DNA from 3 places in the Streptomyces sp. YKOK-I1 genome. Region 2 is predicted to be linked to each of the others. Evidence: riboswitches for the same ligand, from Rfam matches in the RefSeq annotation. Region 2 holds a riboswitch; each other region holds the start of a gene.
The links. Region 2 has a riboswitch for S-adenosylmethionine ahead of ACYQ8Q_RS39210 (amino acid ABC transporter permease). Riboswitches for the same ligand answer to the same signal wherever they lie in the genome.
Positions count from the first base shown of each region.

Region 1: it holds a riboswitch for S-adenosylmethionine, as region 2 does, so the genes downstream of both, ACYQ8Q_RS13245 (aminotransferase class V-fold PLP-dependent enzyme) here and ACYQ8Q_RS39210 (amino acid ABC transporter permease) in region 2, are expected to answer to the same signal.
Region 3: it holds a riboswitch for S-adenosylmethionine, as region 2 does, so the genes downstream of both, thrC (threonine synthase) here and ACYQ8Q_RS39210 (amino acid ABC transporter permease) in region 2, are expected to answer to the same signal.

Region 1 is NZ_BAAGDR010000001.1:3,063,407-3,069,287, forward strand. It holds gene ACYQ8Q_RS13245 (aminotransferase class V-fold PLP-dependent enzyme) at 1-1,220, opposite strand, end outside; SAM riboswitch class IV at 1,382-1,498, opposite strand; gene trpD (anthranilate phosphoribosyltransferase) at 1,572-2,636, opposite strand; gene qcrB (cytochrome bc1 complex cytochrome b subunit) at 2,757-4,394, opposite strand; gene qcrA (cytochrome bc1 complex Rieske iron-sulfur subunit) at 4,391-5,446, opposite strand; gene qcrC (cytochrome bc1 complex diheme cytochrome c subunit) at 5,443-5,881, opposite strand, start outside.
Region 2 is NZ_BAAGDR010000001.1:8,800,808-8,806,688, reverse strand. It holds gene ACYQ8Q_RS39230 (LLM class flavin-dependent oxidoreductase) at 1-303, opposite strand, end outside; gene ACYQ8Q_RS39225 (putative leader peptide) at 377-442, opposite strand; gene ACYQ8Q_RS39220 (ABC transporter substrate-binding protein) at 597-1,622, opposite strand; gene ACYQ8Q_RS39215 (amino acid ABC transporter ATP-binding protein) at 1,692-2,516, opposite strand; gene ACYQ8Q_RS39210 (amino acid ABC transporter permease) at 2,513-3,490, opposite strand; SAM riboswitch class IV at 3,858-3,967, opposite strand; gene ACYQ8Q_RS39205 (glutathione S-transferase C-terminal domain-containing protein) at 4,033-4,929, opposite strand; gene ACYQ8Q_RS39200 (putative leader peptide) at 5,074-5,196, opposite strand; gene ACYQ8Q_RS39195 (hypothetical protein) at 5,328-5,648, opposite strand; gene ACYQ8Q_RS39190 (hypothetical protein) at 5,611-5,881, opposite strand, start outside.
Region 3 is NZ_BAAGDR010000001.1:4,817,374-4,823,254, reverse strand. It holds gene ACYQ8Q_RS21140 (alpha,alpha-trehalose-phosphate synthase (UDP-forming)) at 1-501, opposite strand, end outside; gene ACYQ8Q_RS21135 (glucosyl-3-phosphoglycerate synthase) at 605-1,549, opposite strand; SAM riboswitch class I at 1,686-1,824, shown strand; gene thrC (threonine synthase) at 1,843-3,123, shown strand; gene ACYQ8Q_RS21125 (MoaD/ThiS family protein) at 3,212-3,490, shown strand; gene ACYQ8Q_RS21120 (cold-shock protein) at 3,943-4,149, shown strand; gene groL (chaperonin GroEL) at 4,463-5,881, shown strand, end outside.

The DNA of each region.
Region 1 (5,881 bases), 5.7 Mb from region 2:
TCGCCCGGCGCCGCGTCGGGGGCGCCGCACTCGCCCTGGGTCTGGGGGTCGCTGCCCAGCAGGGTGCGGACCAGGGGATGGGCGCAGAAGAGGCCGTCGCGGACGCCGATGCCGTACTCGGCGGAGAGAGCGGCGGCGAAGTGGGAGCTGTTCCAGCCGTCGACGACGAAGGAGATCACGCCGACCCGCGGGGCGTCGTCGCCGAACAGGGACAGGACCCTGACCTGCGGGACCTCGGCGAGGCCCGCGCGGACCCGGGCGATCAGGCGCTGCTCACGGGCGACCAGGGTGTCGAAGCCGGCCTCCGTGAGGGCGTTGCAGGCCGAGGCGATGGAGTAGGCGCCGATGACGTTGGGGGAGCCGGCCTCGTGGCGGGCCGCGGTCTCGTGCCACTCCACGTCCACTCCCCCGTCCTCGCGCCGGGTGACCTTGCGGCTGGCGCCGCCGCCCGCGAGGTAGGGGTCGGCGGCCCGGAGCCAGTCGGCGCGGCCGGCGAGGACGCCGGAGCCGAACGGGGCGTACAGCTTGTGGCCGGAGAAGGCCACGTAGTCGACGTCCAGGTCGCGGACGGACACCGGGTGGTGCGGGGCGAGCTGGGCCGCGTCCAGGACGATCCGGGCGCCGTGCGCGTGGGCGGCCGCGGCGAGCTCGCGTACGGGCCACAGCTCGCCGGTGACGTTGGAGGCGCCGGTGACGCAGACCAGGGCCGGGCCGTGGGGGTCACGGGCGGCGAGGGCCTTCTCCAGGGTCTCGACGGCCTGCCGCGGGGTGCGCGGGGCGTCGAGGTAGGTGACGCGGGCGCCCTTCCAGGGCAGCAGGCTCGCGTGGTGCTCGGTCTCGAAGACGAAGACCTGGCAGCCGGCCGGGAGGGCGGCGGCCAGCAGGTTCAGGGAGTCGGTGGTGGAGCGGGTGAAGACGAGCTGGTCGTCCTCGCGGCAGTCCAGGAACGCGGTGACCGTGCGGCGGGCGTTCTCGAAGAGGTCCGTGGAGAGCTGGGAGAGGTAGCCGGCGCCGCGGTGGACGCTGCCGTAGTACGGGGCGTACGCGGCCACGTCGTCCCAGACGCGCTGGAGGGCGGGGGCGCTGGCGGCGTAGTCGAGCGCCGCGTAGGCGACCTCGCCGCCGGTGACGAGCGGGACGGTGACATCGCGGCCCAGAACGGGCAGCTCCTCCGAAAGGGCACAAACGGTCCGGGCGGCGGCAGCGCTGGAGACAGACATGGCGAACTCCTGTGAAGGGCAAGCGGAATCACCGTGCGAGCGGGTACGGCTCGAGCACGGAGAAAGGTGAAAGGGGGTGTGCGGAGGCGGGGCTCGGCGCCCTATCGCATTCGCTTGCTCACAGAAGGCTCCTCGACGACCAGGACCCCTGGCGTACGAGGGGTCCGCGCTTGCCGTAGACCTCTCTGCCTACGACCTGGTCCTCACCCGGGGCACCCCGCCACGGACGGAGGGTTGCCGGACAGTCGGCCGGGGCCTCATGACTGTCACTCATGACCTGTACAGGAACGTACGGGAAGTGATCGCGGTCCCGCAACTCGTGTCCGAATGACGGGACCGCGACAGGCACGGTCAGACGTTGGTGGCGGCCACCCAGCGGTCCAGGGCCTGCTTGGCGGCGCCCGAGTCGATGGACTCGGCGGCGCGGTCCATGCCGGCGCGGATCTGCTCCGCGAGGGTGCCGGTGCCCGGCTCCAGGGCGACCAGGGCGGCCGCCGAGTTCAGCAGCACGGCGTCCCGTACGGGGCCCTGCTCGCCGTCCAGGAGACGACGGGCGACCTCCGCGTTGTACGACGGGTCGCCGCCCCGCAGGGCCTCCACCGGGACCAGCTCGAGGCCGACGTCCCGCGGGTCGAAGACCTCCTCGGTGACCTTGCCGTCGCGCACCACCCACACCCGGGAGGTGGCCGTGGTGGTCAGCTCGTCCAGGCCGTCGTCGCCCCGGAACACCAGGGAGGAGTGACCGCGCTCGGCGAAGACGCCCGCGACGACCGGTGCCATGCGCGGGTCCGCGACCCCGACCGCCTGCGCCCGCACCCGGGCCGGGTTGGTCAGCGGGCCGAGGATGTTGAAGACCGTGCGGATGCCCAACTGGCCACGCGCGGCGCCCGCGTGACGCAGCGCCGGATGGAACTTGATCGCGAAGCAGAAGGTGATCCCGGCCTCGCGGGCCACCTCGGCCACCCGCGCCGGGGTCAGCTCCAGATTGACGCCCAGCTTCTCCAGCACGTCCGAGGCGCCGGAGGCGGAGGACGCGGCCCGGTTGCCGTGCTTGACGACGGTGGCGCCCGCACCGGCGACCACGATCGCCGACATGGTGGAGATGTTGACGGTCTTGGCGCCGTCGCCGCCGGTGCCGACGATGTCGACGGTCCGGCCCGGCACCTCGATCGTGTTGGCGTGCTCGTACATCGTCCGCACGAGCCCGTTGATCTCCTCGACGGTCTCGCCCTTGGCCCGCAGCGCCACCACGAACCCGGCGATCTGCGCGTCCGTCGCCTCCCCGCGCATGATCCGGTCCATCGCCCACGAGGTGGCGTCGGCGCTCTGGTCACGGCCGTACAGCAGGGCGTTCAGCACGTCGGGCCAGGAACGGCCCGCCGCGGTGTCGCCTCCAGCGGGGGTCACAGCGTTCATAGCCGCTCCTGGGTGTCGTAGAACCATGTGAGGCCACCTTATCCAGCTCGGGACATGGCGAAGGGCCCCGTCCGAACACCGGACGGGGCCCTTCACTCACGGCGTGGCGACGCCGGACGATCAGTGGTGGCCGTGGCCGCTCGTGATCTCCTTGTACTCCTCGACGGTCGGCTTCGGGATCTGCTGGTCCTCGCCGAAGTACGCGCCGCTGATCTTGGCGCGCAGCTTCTCGGACCGCTTGATCTTGCGCTCGACGCCGTTCTCGTCGACGGCCGGGCCGATCGCGACCGGCTCGTACTGCTCGTGCGCCGTGATCGTGTGCAGCTGCTCCTGGCTGAGCGGCTCGTGGATCTCGATGAACTCACCGTGCGGCAGGCGCTTGATGGTGCCGGTCTCGCGACCGTGCAGCACCTTGTCCCGGTCCCGGCGCTGCAGGCCGAGGCAGATCCGCTTGGTGAGGAGGTACGCGATGACCGGTCCGACGAAGAAGAAGATCCGGACGAACCAGGTGATCGAGTTGATCGACAGGTGGAAGTGGGTGGCCCACAGGTCGTTGCCACCGCCGACCAGCGTGATCATGTACATCGTGACCCAGGCGACACCCAGCGCGGTGCGCGTGGGGGCGTTGCGCGGACGGTCCAGGATGTGGTGCTCGCGCTTGTCGCCGGTGATCCACGACTCGATGAACGGGTACATCGCCAGCGCCGCGAGGACGACACCGAAGAGCACCAGCGGGATGAAGACGCCCAGGACCAGCGTGTGGCCCCAGATGTTGACCTCCCAGCCGGGCATGAAGCGGATCAGGCCCTCGGCGAAGCCCATGTACCAGTCGGGCTGGGCGCCGGTGGACACCTGGTCCGGACGGTAGGGGCCGAAGACCCACACCGGGTTGATCTGGGCGAGCGCCGCCAAGGCCGCGATCGTGCCGAAGACCAGGAAGAAGAAGCCGCCCGCCTTCGCCATGTACACGGGCAGCAGGGGCATGCCGACGACGTTCTTGTTGCTCTTGCCGGGGCCCGCGAACTGCGTGTGCTTGTGGTAGAAGACCAGGATCAGGTGCGCCACCATCAGGCCGAGCATGATGCCCGGCAGCAGCAGGATGTGGATCGAGTAGAACCGCGCCACGAAGTCGTGGCCCGGGAACTCGCCGCCGAAGAGGAACATCGAGATGTACGTGCCGACGATCGGCATCGACAGGATGGCGCCCTCGGTGAAGCGGACACCGGTGCCGGAGAGCAGGTCGTCCGGGAGCGAGTAACCGGTGAAGCCGGTGAACATGCCCAGGACGAACAGCAGGAAGCCGAACAGCCAGTTGATCTCACGCGGCTTGCGGAACGCGCCGGTGAAGAACACGCGCATCATGTGCACGAACATGCCGGCGAGGAAGATCAGCGCCGCCCAGTGGTGGATCTGCCGGATGAGCAGACCACCGCGCACATCGAAGGAGATGTGCATGGTCGAGTTGAACGCCTCGGACATCAGCTGTCCCTGCAGCGGGACGTAGCTGCCGTGGTACTCCACCTCGTTCATCGACGGGTGGAAGAACAGCGTCAGATACACACCCGTGAGGATGATGATGATGAAGCTGTACATGCACACTTCGCCCAGCATGAACGACCAGTGGTCGGGGAAGATCTTGCGCATGTTGGTCTTGGCGAGGGAGTAGATCCCCAGCCGGCCGTCGGCCCAGTCGGCGATCCGCTCGCCGGCCGGCGCCTTCCCGCGTTCGCGGGACTGTGCGTTCTCGTTGGTGCTCATCCGCGCTCCCAGAAGGCAGGACCGACGGGCTCTTCGAAGTCGCCGAGCGCCTCGAGGTAGCCCTCGTCGTTCACGCCGATGCGCAGCTGCGGCAGGGCGTGACCGGCCGGGCCGAAGATGACCTTGGCGCCGTCGGAGAGGTCGAAGGTGGACTGGTGGCAGGGGCACAGCACGTGGTGCGTCTGCTGCTCGTACAGCGAGATCGGGCAGCCGACGTGGGTGCAGATCTTCGAGTAGGCCACGATGCCCTGGTGGGACCACTCGAGTTCCTGCTTGTCCTTGATGTCCTCCGGCTGGAGCCGGACGATCATCAGGGCCGCCTTGGCGATCTCGTTCTGGAAGTCCTCGTCGTGCTCCTCCAGGCCCTCGGGCTTGGCGAAGGTGAGCGAGCCGACGGCCACGTCCGAGGCACGCAGCGGCTCGTTCGTGTTCATGTTGACGAGGAGCTTGCCCTTGGCCCACAGCGTGTGGCGCAGCTTGTCCTCGGGCAGCGGACCGAGGTCGCGCAGCAGCATGACGCCGGAGAGCGGCACCAGGGCCAGCGCGCCGAACATCGTGTTGCGGATCAGCTTGCGACGGCCGATCACCGATTCCTTGGCGCCCTGCTTGAAGTCCGCGTGGACCTTCGCCCGGAGCTCGGGGTCGGCCGCGATCGGGTGACGCTCGTCGGCGACCTCGACGTCGGACATCAGGGTGCGGGCCCAGTGGACCGCGCCGGCGCCGATGGTGAACAGCGCCGTGCCGAGGGTCAGACCCAGCGCGAAGTTCAGCGCGCTGACGTGCCCGATCGGGAAGACGAAGATCGACTTGTCGATCGGGATCGCCACGTACGAGACGATGAAGCCGACGGTGGCCAGCATCGACACCGTGAACAGCAGGGCGACCGCGCGCTCGGACCGCTTGGCGGCCCGCTCGTCGATGTCCTGGATACGGTGCTCGTGGGGCGGCAGTCCGGGGTCGGCGAACGGGTTCTTCTCGTCCGCTACGGCCACGGCGCCGTGACTGTCCTGCTCAGCGGGCAGGTTCTCTTCTGGAATGTCTTGGCTACTCATGACTTCTTGGCCTTTGCGGTCCGAGCGGCGACCCAGACGGCGACCGCGATCAATGCACCGAGACCGAAGATCCACGCGAAGAGACCCTCGCTGACCGGGCCGAGCCCGCCCAGCTCCAGACCGCCCGGGTTCACCGTCTCGTCGCTGTCGATCGCGTTCAGGTACGCGATGATGTCCTTCTTGTTCTGCTCCGTCAGCGTGGTGTCCGGGAAGGACGGCATGTTCTGCGGGCCGGTCTGCATGGCCTCGTAGATGTGCTTCGGGTCCACGCCCTCGAGCGTCGGGGCGTACTTGCCGTGGGTCAGGGCGCCGCCCTTGCCGCCGGTCGTGTGGCACTGCGCGCAGTTGGTGCGGAACAGCTCGCCGCCCTTGCCGATGTCGGCGCCCTCCGTGCCGTACTCGGCCTCGGTGGGGACGTTCGGGCCGGCGCCGAGC
Region 2 (5,881 bases):
CAGGCCTATGTGCCGGGTGAGCGGGGCGACGCGGGAGGCGACGAGCACCGCGTCGAGGCGGCCGCGCACCTGGTCGGTGCGGTCGTCCGGGTCGAGGAAGTGGGCGGACTGGGGGCCGAGGCCGTCCTCGAGGGTGACGAAGTCGAGCAGGCCGCGCTCGGCCTCGGCGACCAGTTCGGCCCAGTAGCCGGCGGTGAACAGCTCCTGGGGGCGGGCGACCGGCTCGCGCCACGAGGCGGGGTGCCAGCCGGTGCCGTCGAGGGCTACGGCGAGGTGGAGGGGAGAGACGGGGTTCGAGGACACGGGGGTGCCTTCCTGGAGGTCCGTACGAGGGCGCACGTCACCCGTGCGAGGGTGCGGCGGGAGGGGGAACCGGTCAGGAGCAACAGAGCGCGCCGGCCACGCGCTGGAGGTCGATGTGGGGCCGGGAGTGCAGGCGCACGGCCTGGCATATGAGCGTCACGGCCGGCACCTCCCCCTGTCGGGCGCCCCGCGGCGCCGTCCACACCCCGTCATGAGTCACAACGCCCCCGCCGCGCCGGGTGTTCCCGGCGTGCGCATCGACACGCCGGCGGAGACGGAGTCCCTTCCTGGTGTCAGGAGTTGTCCAGCGGCAGGCCGGGCGGGTTGATCTCGGACTTGGTGACGGCCTCGTTGGAGAGGTTGTAGGCGGCCAGCCACTTGGCGTACTGCCCGTTCTCGATCAGGTGGTTGATGGCGTCGGCGAGCGGCTTGGCGAGGCCGCTGTCCTTCTTGGCGGTGGCGGCGATCAGGCCCTGGAGCGTCTCACCGGCGCCGGAGAAGGTGCCCGCGTTGCGGGTGGCGTTGGCGGTGCCGGCGGTCTGGGAGACGTTGTAGGCGATGCCGGGGTTGGGCCCGAAGTAGGCGTCGATCTTGCCGCTGCTGAGGGCCAGGTAGAGGCCGTTGCGGTCCGGGTAGTACTTGATCGTGAGCTTCTTGCCCTCGGCCTCGAGCTTCTTCTTCCACTCCAGGAGGATCTTCTCCTGGTTGGTGCCGGAGCCGACGGAGACGGTGAGGCCGGCGAGGTTCTCGTAGTTGCCGTCGAAGTTCCACGTGCTGGACTTCTTCACCTCCCAGCCGAGGTTGTCCCGCCGGTAGGAGGCGAACTCGTACTTCTTCTTGCGCTCCTCGGTGTCGGTGACGTTGGAGAAGGCGGCGTCGACCTTGCCGCTGTCGATGCCGACGAAGAGGTTCTCCCAGGTGAAGTTCTTCGTCTCGGGCTTCAGTCCGAGGACCGCGGCGACCAGGCGGCCGAGGTCGGGCTCGGCGCCGGTGAGGGTCTTCTGGTCGTCGCCGACGTAGGCGAGCGGGGCGAAGCCGGAGGGGAGGGCGCCGATGCCGATGGTGAGTTTGCCGCTCTTCCTGACGGCGGCGGGCAGTTCGGCACTGATCGACTTGACCTCGGAGACCTTCAGGGTGGTCTCCTTCGCGGCGCCGTTGGAGACCCGGCCGATGGTCACGCTGCCGGAGGCGGCGGATCCGGCCGTGGTGGCGGCGTCGCTCTCCCCACCGCAGGCGGCGAGCCCGGTGGCGAGGGTGGCGACCGCGGTCGCCGCGGTGATGCCGCGAATCAGGCTGCGTCGGGTGAAGTGGGTGGCCATGGCCGTCCTTTGTGACTGGGTGAGAGGAGAGAGAGTGCTGCTGTGCGTGGGGGGAAGTCGTGGGCTCGGTCAGAGGACCTTGCTGAGGAAGTCCCGGGTCCGCTCGTGCCGCGGCTTGTCGAGGACCTCGTGGGGCGGGCCCTGTTCGACGATCCGGCCGCCGTCGATGAAGACGACCTTGTCGGCGACCTCGCGGGCGAAGCCGACCTCGTGGGTGACGATGACGAGGGTGGTGCCGCTGGTCGCCAGGTCCTTGATGACGGCGAGGACCTCGCCGACCAGTTCGGGGTCGAGGGCGGAGGTGGGCTCGTCGAAGAGGATGACGCCGGGGCGCAGGGCGAGGGCGCGGGCGATGGCGACGCGCTGCTGCTGGCCGCCGGAGAGCTGGCGCGGGTAGGCGCCGGCCTTGTCGGCGAGGCCGACCCGGCCGAGGAGTTCGCGGGCGAACTCCTGTGCCTCGGGCTTGCCGAGCCGGCCCGTCGCCACGGGGGCGGCGGCGACGTTGTCCAGCACGGTCAGGTGCGGGAAGAGGTTGAAGTTCTGGAAGACGAAGCCGATGCGGCTGCGCTGGGCGAGGATGGCGCGTTCGCCGATCTCGCGCAGCCGGCCGCCGTGCCGGCGGACGCCGATCGGTTCGCCGTTGACGCTGACATGGCCGATCTCCGGCTTCTCCAGATGGTTGATGACCCGGAGCAGGGTGGACTTGCCGGAGCCGGACGGGCCGAGGATCACGGTGACCTCGCCGGGCCGGACGGTGAGGCTGACGCCGTCCAGGACGCGGTGGGCGCCGTACCACTTGTGCACGTCGTGCACCTCGACGGCGGCGGGCACCACCGCGGCGGCGGCCGGGTCGGTCTTCACGGTCTCGGTGGTCTCGGTGGTCTCGGTGGTCATACGGCGGCCTCCCGGCGGATGCGGGCCCGCAGGTCGGTGAGACCGGTCCGCAGCTGCTGCAACGGCGTCGGCGGCAGGGAGCGGGTGGCGCCCCGGGCGTAGTACCGCTCGACGTAGAACTGGACGACGGAGACGAGGCTGGTCAGGATCAGGTACCAGACGGTGACGACCAGCAGCAGCGACACGATGTCGCCGGGGTAGGTGGCGCCCATGGTCTGCGCGGTGCCGAACAGGTCGAGCAGCGACACGTAGAACACCAGCGAGGTGGCCTTGACCAGGCCGATGAGCTGGTTGACGTAGTTCGGCACGATCGAGCGCAGGGCCTGCGGGAAGACGATCCTGCGGAACTGGTAGCCCTTGGGCAGGCCGAGGGCGGCGGCCGCCTCGTGCTGGCCCTGGTCGACGGAGAGGATGCCGCCGCGGACCACTTCGGCGGCGTAGGCGGCCTCGTTGAGGCTGAGCCCGACGACCGCGATCACCATGTCGGTGGCGAGCCGGGACTCGTCGAAGGTGAAGAACGCGGGGCCGAAGGGGACGCCCAGGCTGAGCGTCTGGTAGAGGGCGCTGAAGTTGTACAGGAACAGCAGGACGACGATCAGCGGGATGGAGCGCAGCGCCCAGACGTAGGTCCAGCTGACGGCCCGCAGCACCGGGGACCTCGAGAGCCGGGCGAGGGCGAGCAGGACGCCGCCGAGCAGGCCCAGCACCGCGCTGTAGGCGGTGACTTCGAGGGTGATGAGCAGCCCGTCGAGGATCACGGGGCGCAGGAACCAGTAGCCGAAGCGGTCCCACTGGTAGAACGGGTTGGACACCAGGCCGTGCACGAACTGGGCCACCAGGACCAGCACCACGGCGGTGGCGATCCAGCGTCCCGGGCGGCGCAGCGGCTGAACGCGCTGTGCGGTGAGCTTCTCTGACGGGGTGTCGGCGGCGGGTGCCTCGGCGAGGGTCACGGCGCCTGGGGGTTCACTCATGGTGGGCTCCGGCGGGAGTCGGGCACCCCGGACCGACGCAGACGTGAGGAGCCGCGGGGGGTCAGCGCGCGGCGCACGGGTGCGTACGAGGGAACCGGGGTGGGGCGGTGGGCGGCACACCGCTTCGGCGGTGTCCGTCAGGAACGCGGAGTCGGGGCGAAGGGAGAGAAGAAGGAGTTCAGCCCCGACAGCGGGCACGGCCCGGTGCGGTACACAGTGCGCTGTTCACGCGGAGCAGGTCGACGGCGCGGTTGGCGGCGAACAGGTTCGACAGGTTCGCGTACGGCAGTACGCAGCCCTGGGGACGGCGTGCGGCCGTCCTGGGAGCTGCGTACATCTCGTCACCATCTCTGTTCCGGCCCTGTGGGCCTCGCGCTTACCGAAACGTCATCCGGTCCGGTCGTCACCTGGGGCACCCCACCGCGGAGCGAGGGTTGCCGGTCAGCAAGCCAGGGCTTGTCGCTGACGCTCATGACCGTTCTGCCCGCAAGTAAGGCAGTCGACCGATCAAATGTCAACGGCCGTCCGAGGGGTGGACTCCCTCAGGGCCGGTTGACCTGCGGGGGAAGGCCGTTTCCGTCCGCCGCGTAGGCCGCCCAGTCCAGGATCTGGACAGCGGCTCCGGCGGCCTCCAGGCCCTGGCAACGGGCGTGGTGGCGGCGGGCGATGCCGCCCAGGTCGAGGTGCGCACCGAAGGCCGGGTGGGCGGCCAGCCGGCGGGCGTAGGCCCACAGGGCGGGGTGTCCGGCGATACGGCGCACGGCGTCGGCGTCGAGGTGATGCCGGTGCACGGTGTCCAGCCGGACCAGCGCCACCCACAACTCGACGTCCGCCGCGGTGATCTGATCACTGATCAGATACGGCTGCACGCTGAGCCCTTGCTCCAGTACGCCGAGGGTGGCGAGCAGCGCGTCGAGTGCGGCGGCCCGCCCGGCCGGGTCGGCGCCCGCGTCCCCGGCGCACTGGGCCGCCCGCTCGATGCCCTGGGCGCACATCCGCTCCACGGCCTCGATCTCCGACTCCGCGCCGCACGGGTACAGCACGGCCCGGCCGCCGGCGAATCTCCGGGCGAGGTCCCGGGCGATGTCGGGGCCGTGGGTGGAGACGATCCGGCCCGACCAGTCGTCGCTGAGCACCGGCGCGAGGGCCGGGCCGGTGTAGCGGTGGGCGCTGGCGTCGTAGAGCGGGCGCAGTTGCGTATGACCGCCGTCGGGACAGTCGGGGACGGCGGGCAGGAAGGTCACCGGACAGGCCCGGTCGAGGCCGAGGAGGGTGTGGGTGACGGCGATGCGCAGCCCGTCCGGGTCGGCGGTGGACAGATGGAGCCGGTAGCGGCGCGGCACGGCGTAGTGCCCGCTGCGCGCGTCCCGGCCGATGCGGCCCCGAAAGGCGGGGGCGGGACGGACGGACGGGTGGGCGGCCAGCGGTGTGACGGACATGACTCTCCCCGGGGGCGGGCGCACGGGCGGACGTGCGCACGGCGGATGCGACGGCGAAAAGGGAGACGGCCCTCGTCCACACACGCGGGACGGGGCGGTGTCCGGTGGACACCGCCGCTCGGTCCGGCGCGGGAGGGGCCCGGCTCAGCCGGTCGGGCTGATGGCGCTGCAGACGCGCTGCAGGTCGATGTGACGGCGGGAGGTGAGAAGGGGCGACGACCAGGTCGTGCGGCTTGTGCGGCCGGTGGCCGGATGCAGGCGCCCCATGTTTCCCTACCTGTTCACTAGGATTCCCGAATCGAGTGTCGATCCACCCCCGGCGGACGTCAAGGGGGCGTCCACCAGGTGAGTACGGCGGGTGAGACGGATCGGTCCGAGGCGGATCAGTCCGAGGCGGATCAGTCCGAGGCGGGCAGCGCCTTGGGCGCCTTGACGGTCAGCGGCTGTCCTCCGTAGGTCAGGGGTCCCGCACCGGAGGCGGTGCAGAGCAGTTCGAGGGTGTCGTCGGCGTCGACGTACCGCTTGCCGATGAGGGTGCCGGTTGTCGCCGCGGCGGGCGGGGCGGCCGGCGCCTGCCCGGCCGGGACCATCGGGGCGCCGCCGCACTCGATGGGGCCGGCCGCGTCCGCGGGGACCCGGATGACGATCACCCGGGTGGTGCCGTTCGCCGAGGCGAGCTGGTCACCGGGGCGCGGGGCCGGTGCGGGGGAGGTCGCCATGGCTCGGTTCTCCTTCGGGGGCGGGGGTGGCGGTGGAGGTGGGCGTGGAAACGGCGGCTGTCAGCTGCTCCCCCAGCCGGTCCAGGTCGTAGGACTGACGGGCCAGCCAGAAGCGCAGGAAGCCGGTGAGGGAGTAACGCAGGAAGAGCGCGCCGCCGACCACCGCGGCGGTGACCCCGCCGAGGCCGAGGGCGAGGGCGTCGCCCTGGCCGAGGGCGGAGTCGGTGGCGTGG
Region 3 (5,881 bases), 4.0 Mb from region 2:
GCGGAGCGCGCGGAGCATCCCCGGGACCAGACAGAGGTGGTAGTCCTGCACGAGGACCGCCGCGCCCGGCCCCGCCTCCTCCGCGAGCGCCTGAGCGAAGGCGCGGTTGTACGTCTCGTACGACGCCCACTGGCGCCGGAACCCGGTGTCGAAGGCCGGTTCCAGCGGGGTCTGGTACAGCAGGTGGTGGATGAACCAGAGCACCGAGTTCGCGATGCCGTTGTAGGCGTCCGCGTGCACGTCGGCGGGAACGGGCAGCATCCGCACGCCCTCCTCGCCGACCCCGCGCCGGACCGCCTCCCGGTCGCCGTCGGACAGCGCCGAGCACACCCACAGGGCGCCCGCCTCGGGGCCGATCGCCGACAGACCGGAGACCAGCCCGCCGCCCCCGCGTTTCGAGTGCAGCGAGCCGTCCTCGCCCACCGAGTAGGAGACCGGGCCGCGGTTGGACGCGACCAGCACCTGAGCACCCCGAGCAGCAGCGTCGTGCGTGGAAGCCATACGCCTCAACCTAGCCCGGTCGGGAAACGCTCAAACGTACGGTGGCGCTGTGTGGAGGGGTCGTATCCGGCCGTATATCGCCGTATACGACCCGCCCCGGTTGTTACGCGACCTTGCGGGACCGGTACTCCGCGATCTCCGCCATCGGCGGCCGCTCCTCCGTGTCCACCGAGTACGTCCGCGGCTCGAAACCGTCGGCGCCGCGCTCGAACTGGGTGAGGGCGGGGCGGACGAGATGGCCGCGGGCCAGCCGCAGCTGGGCGGTGCGGTAGATCGCCGCCGACATCCGGCCGAGGGCCTGCCCGTCCTGGTGGCGGTGCTTGCGCACCCCGACGTCGACCTGCGCGAGCGCGTCGAGGCCCACCAGGTGCAGCGAGTCGATCAGCATCCCGAGCTCGACGCCGTACCCCACCGGGAACGGCAGCTGTTCGAGCAGCGAGCGGCGGGCCGCGTACTCGCCGCCGAGCGGCTGCACGAAACCGGCCAGCTGCGGCCAGTGCAGGTTCAGCAGCGGGCGCGCCATCAGCTCGGTGACCCGGCCGCCCTGCCCGGCGGCGCCGCCCAGGGGACGGTCGTACATCCCCTTGACGAGGTCCACCGCGGGGTCGGTGAGCAGCGGGCCGACGATGCCGGAGACGAAGTCCGAGGAGAACTCCCTGAGGTCGGCGTCGATGAAGCACACGATGTCGCCGGTGGTGACGAGCAGGGAGCGCCACAGGACCTCGCCCTTGCCGGGCACGGCCGGGAGGCGGGGCAGGATCGTGTCGCGGTGGACGACCCGCGCGCCGGCCGCCGCCGCGACCGCGGCCGTGCGGTCGGTCGAGCCCGAGTCGACGACCACGAGCTCGTCGACCAGGGGGACCTGCTGCATGAGGTCGTGGCGGATGACCGCGACGATGTCGCCGACGGTCTCCTCCTCGTTGAGCGCCGGCAGGACGACACTGACCCGCTGCCCCGAGGACCGTTTGGCGGCCATGATCCGGTGCAGCGGGCGATCGGTCAGGGTCCAGGAGCGGGTGGTCAGCCAGCGCTCGACTTCTTCCAGCACGTGGGCGGCTCCTTCACCTGTGATCCATCTCGCGGTTCGGACGACTATCTCAACTGTCCAGGTTGTCGGTTACAGTCTTGGACAACGCGGGTGACCATCGCATGTCCTCGGTGGCCCGCCGTCCACAACTTCATACCGCTCATCCAGAGGGGCAGAGGGATACGGCCCGATGAAGCCCCGGCAACCCTCCAGCCGGTCTCGTTCACGCGAGGCTCCCGGCTTGGGAAGGTGCCAAATCCGTCTCACGGCGAAATGCGTCGTGAGGAAGATGAGGAGAAAGGGCCTCGCCTCACATGGCTGCGCAGACTGTTGCAACCGAATCCACCGTAGACCTGGGTCCCGCCACGGCACTGAGCTGCCGCGAGTGCGGGCACCGCGTGCCCCTCGGCCCGGTCTTCGCCTGCGAGGAGTGTTTCGGCCCGCTCGAGATCGCGTACGACTTCTCCTCCTACGACCCGGAGGAGCTCAGGAAGCGCATCGAGGCGGGACCCGCGAACATCTGGCGTTACGCGCCGCTGCTGCCCGTCCCGGCGGACGTGGCCGACAAGCCCAACATCAACCCCGGCTGGACCAAGCTCGTCAAGGCCGACAACCTGGCGCGCGAGCTGGGCGTCGAGGCCGGCAAGCTGTTCGTCAAGGACGACTCCGGCAACCCGACCCACTCCTTCAAGGACCGGGTCGTCGCCCAGGCCGTCGAGGCGGCGCGGGCCTTCGGGTACACGACCCTGAGCTGCTCCTCGACCGGCAACCTGGCCGGTGCCGTCGGCGCCGCCGCCGCGCGGGCCGGCTTCCGCTCCTGCGTGTTCATCCCGCACGACCTGGAGCAGGGCAAGGTCGTCATGGCCGCGGTCTACGGCGGCGAGCTGGTCGGCATCGAGGGCAACTACGACGACGTCAACCGCTTCTGCTCCGAGCTCATCGGCGACCCGGCGGGCGAGGGCTGGGGCTTCGTCAACGTCAACCTGCGGCCGTACTACGCCGAGGGCTCCAAGACGCTGGCGTACGAGATCGCCGAGCAGCTCGGCTGGCAACTCCCCGACCAGCTGGTCGTGCCGATCGCCTCCGGCTCCCAGCTCACGAAGATCGACAAGGGTCTGCAGGAGCTGATCAAGCTGGGGCTCGTCGAGGACAAGCCGTACAAGATCTTCGGCGCGCAGGCGGAAGGGTGCTCGCCGGTGTCGGTGGCCTTCAAGGCCGGGCACGACGTGGTCCGCCCGCAGAAGCCGAACACCATCGCCAAGTCGCTGGCGATCGGCAACCCGGCGGACGGGCCGTACGTCCTCGACATCGCGCGTCGCACGGGCGGTGCGGTGGAGGACGTGACCGACGAGCAGGTCGTCGAGGCGATCAGGATTCTCGCCCGGACCGAGGGCATCTTCGCGGAGACCGCCGGTGGTGTGACGGTCGGCGTCACGAAGAAGCTGATCGAGAACGGGCTGCTCGACCCGACGAAGACGACGGTGGTGTTGAACACCGGTGATGGTCTGAAGACGTTGGACGCGGTGGCCGGGACCGGACTCACCGCGACGATTCGCCCGTCGCTGGAGTCCTTCCACGAGGCGGGCCTCGCGTAAGCGTCGTTGTTCGGCTGTGGGCCGATGGGGGCTGGTCGCGCAGTTCCCCGCGCCCCTTGAAAGCATGCACCTGACCGGAGGTCACATCGTGAGCGTCACCGTCCGCATCCCCACCATCCTGCGCACCTACACCGGTGGTGCCGCCGAGGTGACCGCCGAGGGGGCCACCCTCGGCGAGGTCATCTCGGATCTGGAGAAGAACCACACCGGGATCGCCGCCCGGGTCCTGGACGACCAGGGCAAGCTGCGGCGGTTCGTGAACGTGTACGTGAACGACGACGACGTCCGGTTCGAGCAGGGGCTGGAGACGGCGACCCCGGACGGGGCGGGCGTGTCGATCATCCCGGCCGTCGCGGGCGGCTGCTGACCCTTGTTCAGTACCCACCGGTAGTAACCGTCGGTAACAGTGATTACCGAGTGTTCATCGAATTGCCCCCTCCGTGAGAGAAGCGGAGGGGGCAATTCAGTGTGGTTGAGCGCGGTACAGTTGGGGAACCGGGTCGCGAAACACTGATCCGGAATCTTTGATTTCTGCCTTGGGCCCGACAAGAAGTAGCCAAAGTGCGTGCCTCTTGCGTGGCATTTGTGGCTTTTATGGGGCCCGACTTGCCCTGAATTCTGGCGAATTCTCGCCACATTCCGGATCGCGTGCGTCCAGAATTCTCGTCCAAGTGACCTGTTGCAGAGGGCAGTTGGACAGATACATTCGGCCGCGGTCGACGCGTTCCGGCGCACGCCCCCAACCAACTGGGGGGTGAGGTCTGACCCGGATCCGCGAAGTGTGGATCTGTGCAAGGGCCAGTAATAGGGGAGTTAGGCATGGCTCAGGGCACCGTCAAGTGGTTCAACGCGGAGAAGGGGTACGGCTTCATCGCGGTCGACGGTGGTGCGGATGTTTTCGTCCACTACAGCGCGATCCAGATGGACGGGTACCGCACCCTGGAAGAGGGCCAGCGGGTCGATTTCGAGATCTCGCAGGGTCAGAAGGGGCCGCAGGCGGACATGGTCCGGCTGGCGACCAGCTGAAGCACGCGCCGACTGAAGCGTCGTTCTTCTGTTTCATCTTCGAAGGGCCCGTACCTCCTGGGGTACGGGCCCTTCGGCATGCCCCGCGCGGACGCCTCGGCGGACCCCAGTCCTCGGGAGGCGCTTGCACTCGACCATGCCGAGTGCTAATCATTGGCGTTAGCACTCTGAAGGTGAGAGTGACAAAGAAGGACCGGGTCGGTGAGGCCCGCAGGCCAGGTGGGGCAAGGAACCACGCGGCATGCGAGCCGTCCGTCGCGGGCGCGGGCGCGGTCCGAAGGAATCACCCCCAGTCCTGGAGGGACCACTTCACATGGCCAAGATCATCGCGTTCGACGAGGAGGCGCGGCGCGGCCTCGAGCGCGGCATGAACCAGCTCGCGGACGCCGTCAAGGTGACGCTCGGCCCCAAGGGTCGCAACGTCGTCCTCGAGAAGAAGTGGGGCGCCCCCACGATCACCAACGATGGTGTCTCCATCGCCAAGGAGATCGAGCTCGAGGACCCGTACGAGAAGATCGGCGCCGAGCTGGTCAAGGAAGTCGCGAAGAAGACGGACGACGTAGCCGGTGACGGCACGACGACCGCGACCGTCCTGGCCCAGGCCCTGGTGCGCGAGGGTCTGCGCAACGTGGCCGCCGGCGCCAACCCGATGGCTCTGAAGCGCGGTATCGAGAAGGCCGTCGAGGCTGTCTCCGGTGCCCTGCTCGAGCAGGCCAAGGACGTGGAGACCAAGGAGCAGATCGCCTCCACCGCCTCCATCTCCGCCGCCGACACCCAGATCGGCGAGCTCATCGCCGAGGCCATGGACAAGGTCGGCAAGGAAGGCGTCATCACCGTCGAGGAGTCCCAGACCTTCGGTCTGGAGCTGGAGCTCACCGAGGGTATGCGCTTCGACAAGGGCTACATCTCGGCGTACTTCGCCACCGACATGGAGCGTATGGAGGCCGTCCTCGACGACCCGTACATCCTGATCGCGAACTCCAAGATCGCGAACGTCAAGGACCTGCTCCCGCTCCTGGAGAAGGTCATGCAGTCGGGCAAGCCGCTGCTGATCATCGCCGAGGACGTCGAGGGCGAGGCCCTGTCGACCCTGGTCGTCAACAAGATCCGCGGCACCTTCAAGTCCGTCGCGGTCAAGGCCCCGGGCTTCGGCGACCGCCGCAAGGCGATGCTGAACGACATCGCCATCCTCACCGGCGGCGAGGTCATCTCCGAGGAGGTCGGTCTCAAGCTCGAGAACACGACCCTCGACCTGCTGGGCAAGGCCCGCAAGGTCGTCATCACCAAGGACGAGACCACCATCGTCGACGGTGCCGGTTCGTCGGACCAGGTCGCCGGCCGGGTGAACCAGATCCGCGCCGAGATCGAGAACAGCGACTCGGACTACGACCGCGAGAAGCTGCAGGAGCGCCTGGCGAAGCTCGCCGGCGGTGTCGCGGTCATCAAGGCCGGCGCCGCCACCGAGGTGGAGCTCAAGGAGCGCAAGCACCGCATCGAGGACGCCGTCCGCAACGCGAAGGCCGCCGTCGAGGAGGGCATCGTCGCCGGTGGCGGCGTGGCGCTCATCCAGGCGTCCTCCGTCTTCGAGAAGCTGGACCTCGAGGGTGACGAGGCGACCGGCGCCAACGCCGTGAAGCTCGCGCTGGAGGCCCCGCTCAAGCAGATCGCCGTCAACGGTGGTCTCGAGGGTGGCGTTGTCGTGGAGAAGGTCCGCAACCTCCAGGTCGGCCAC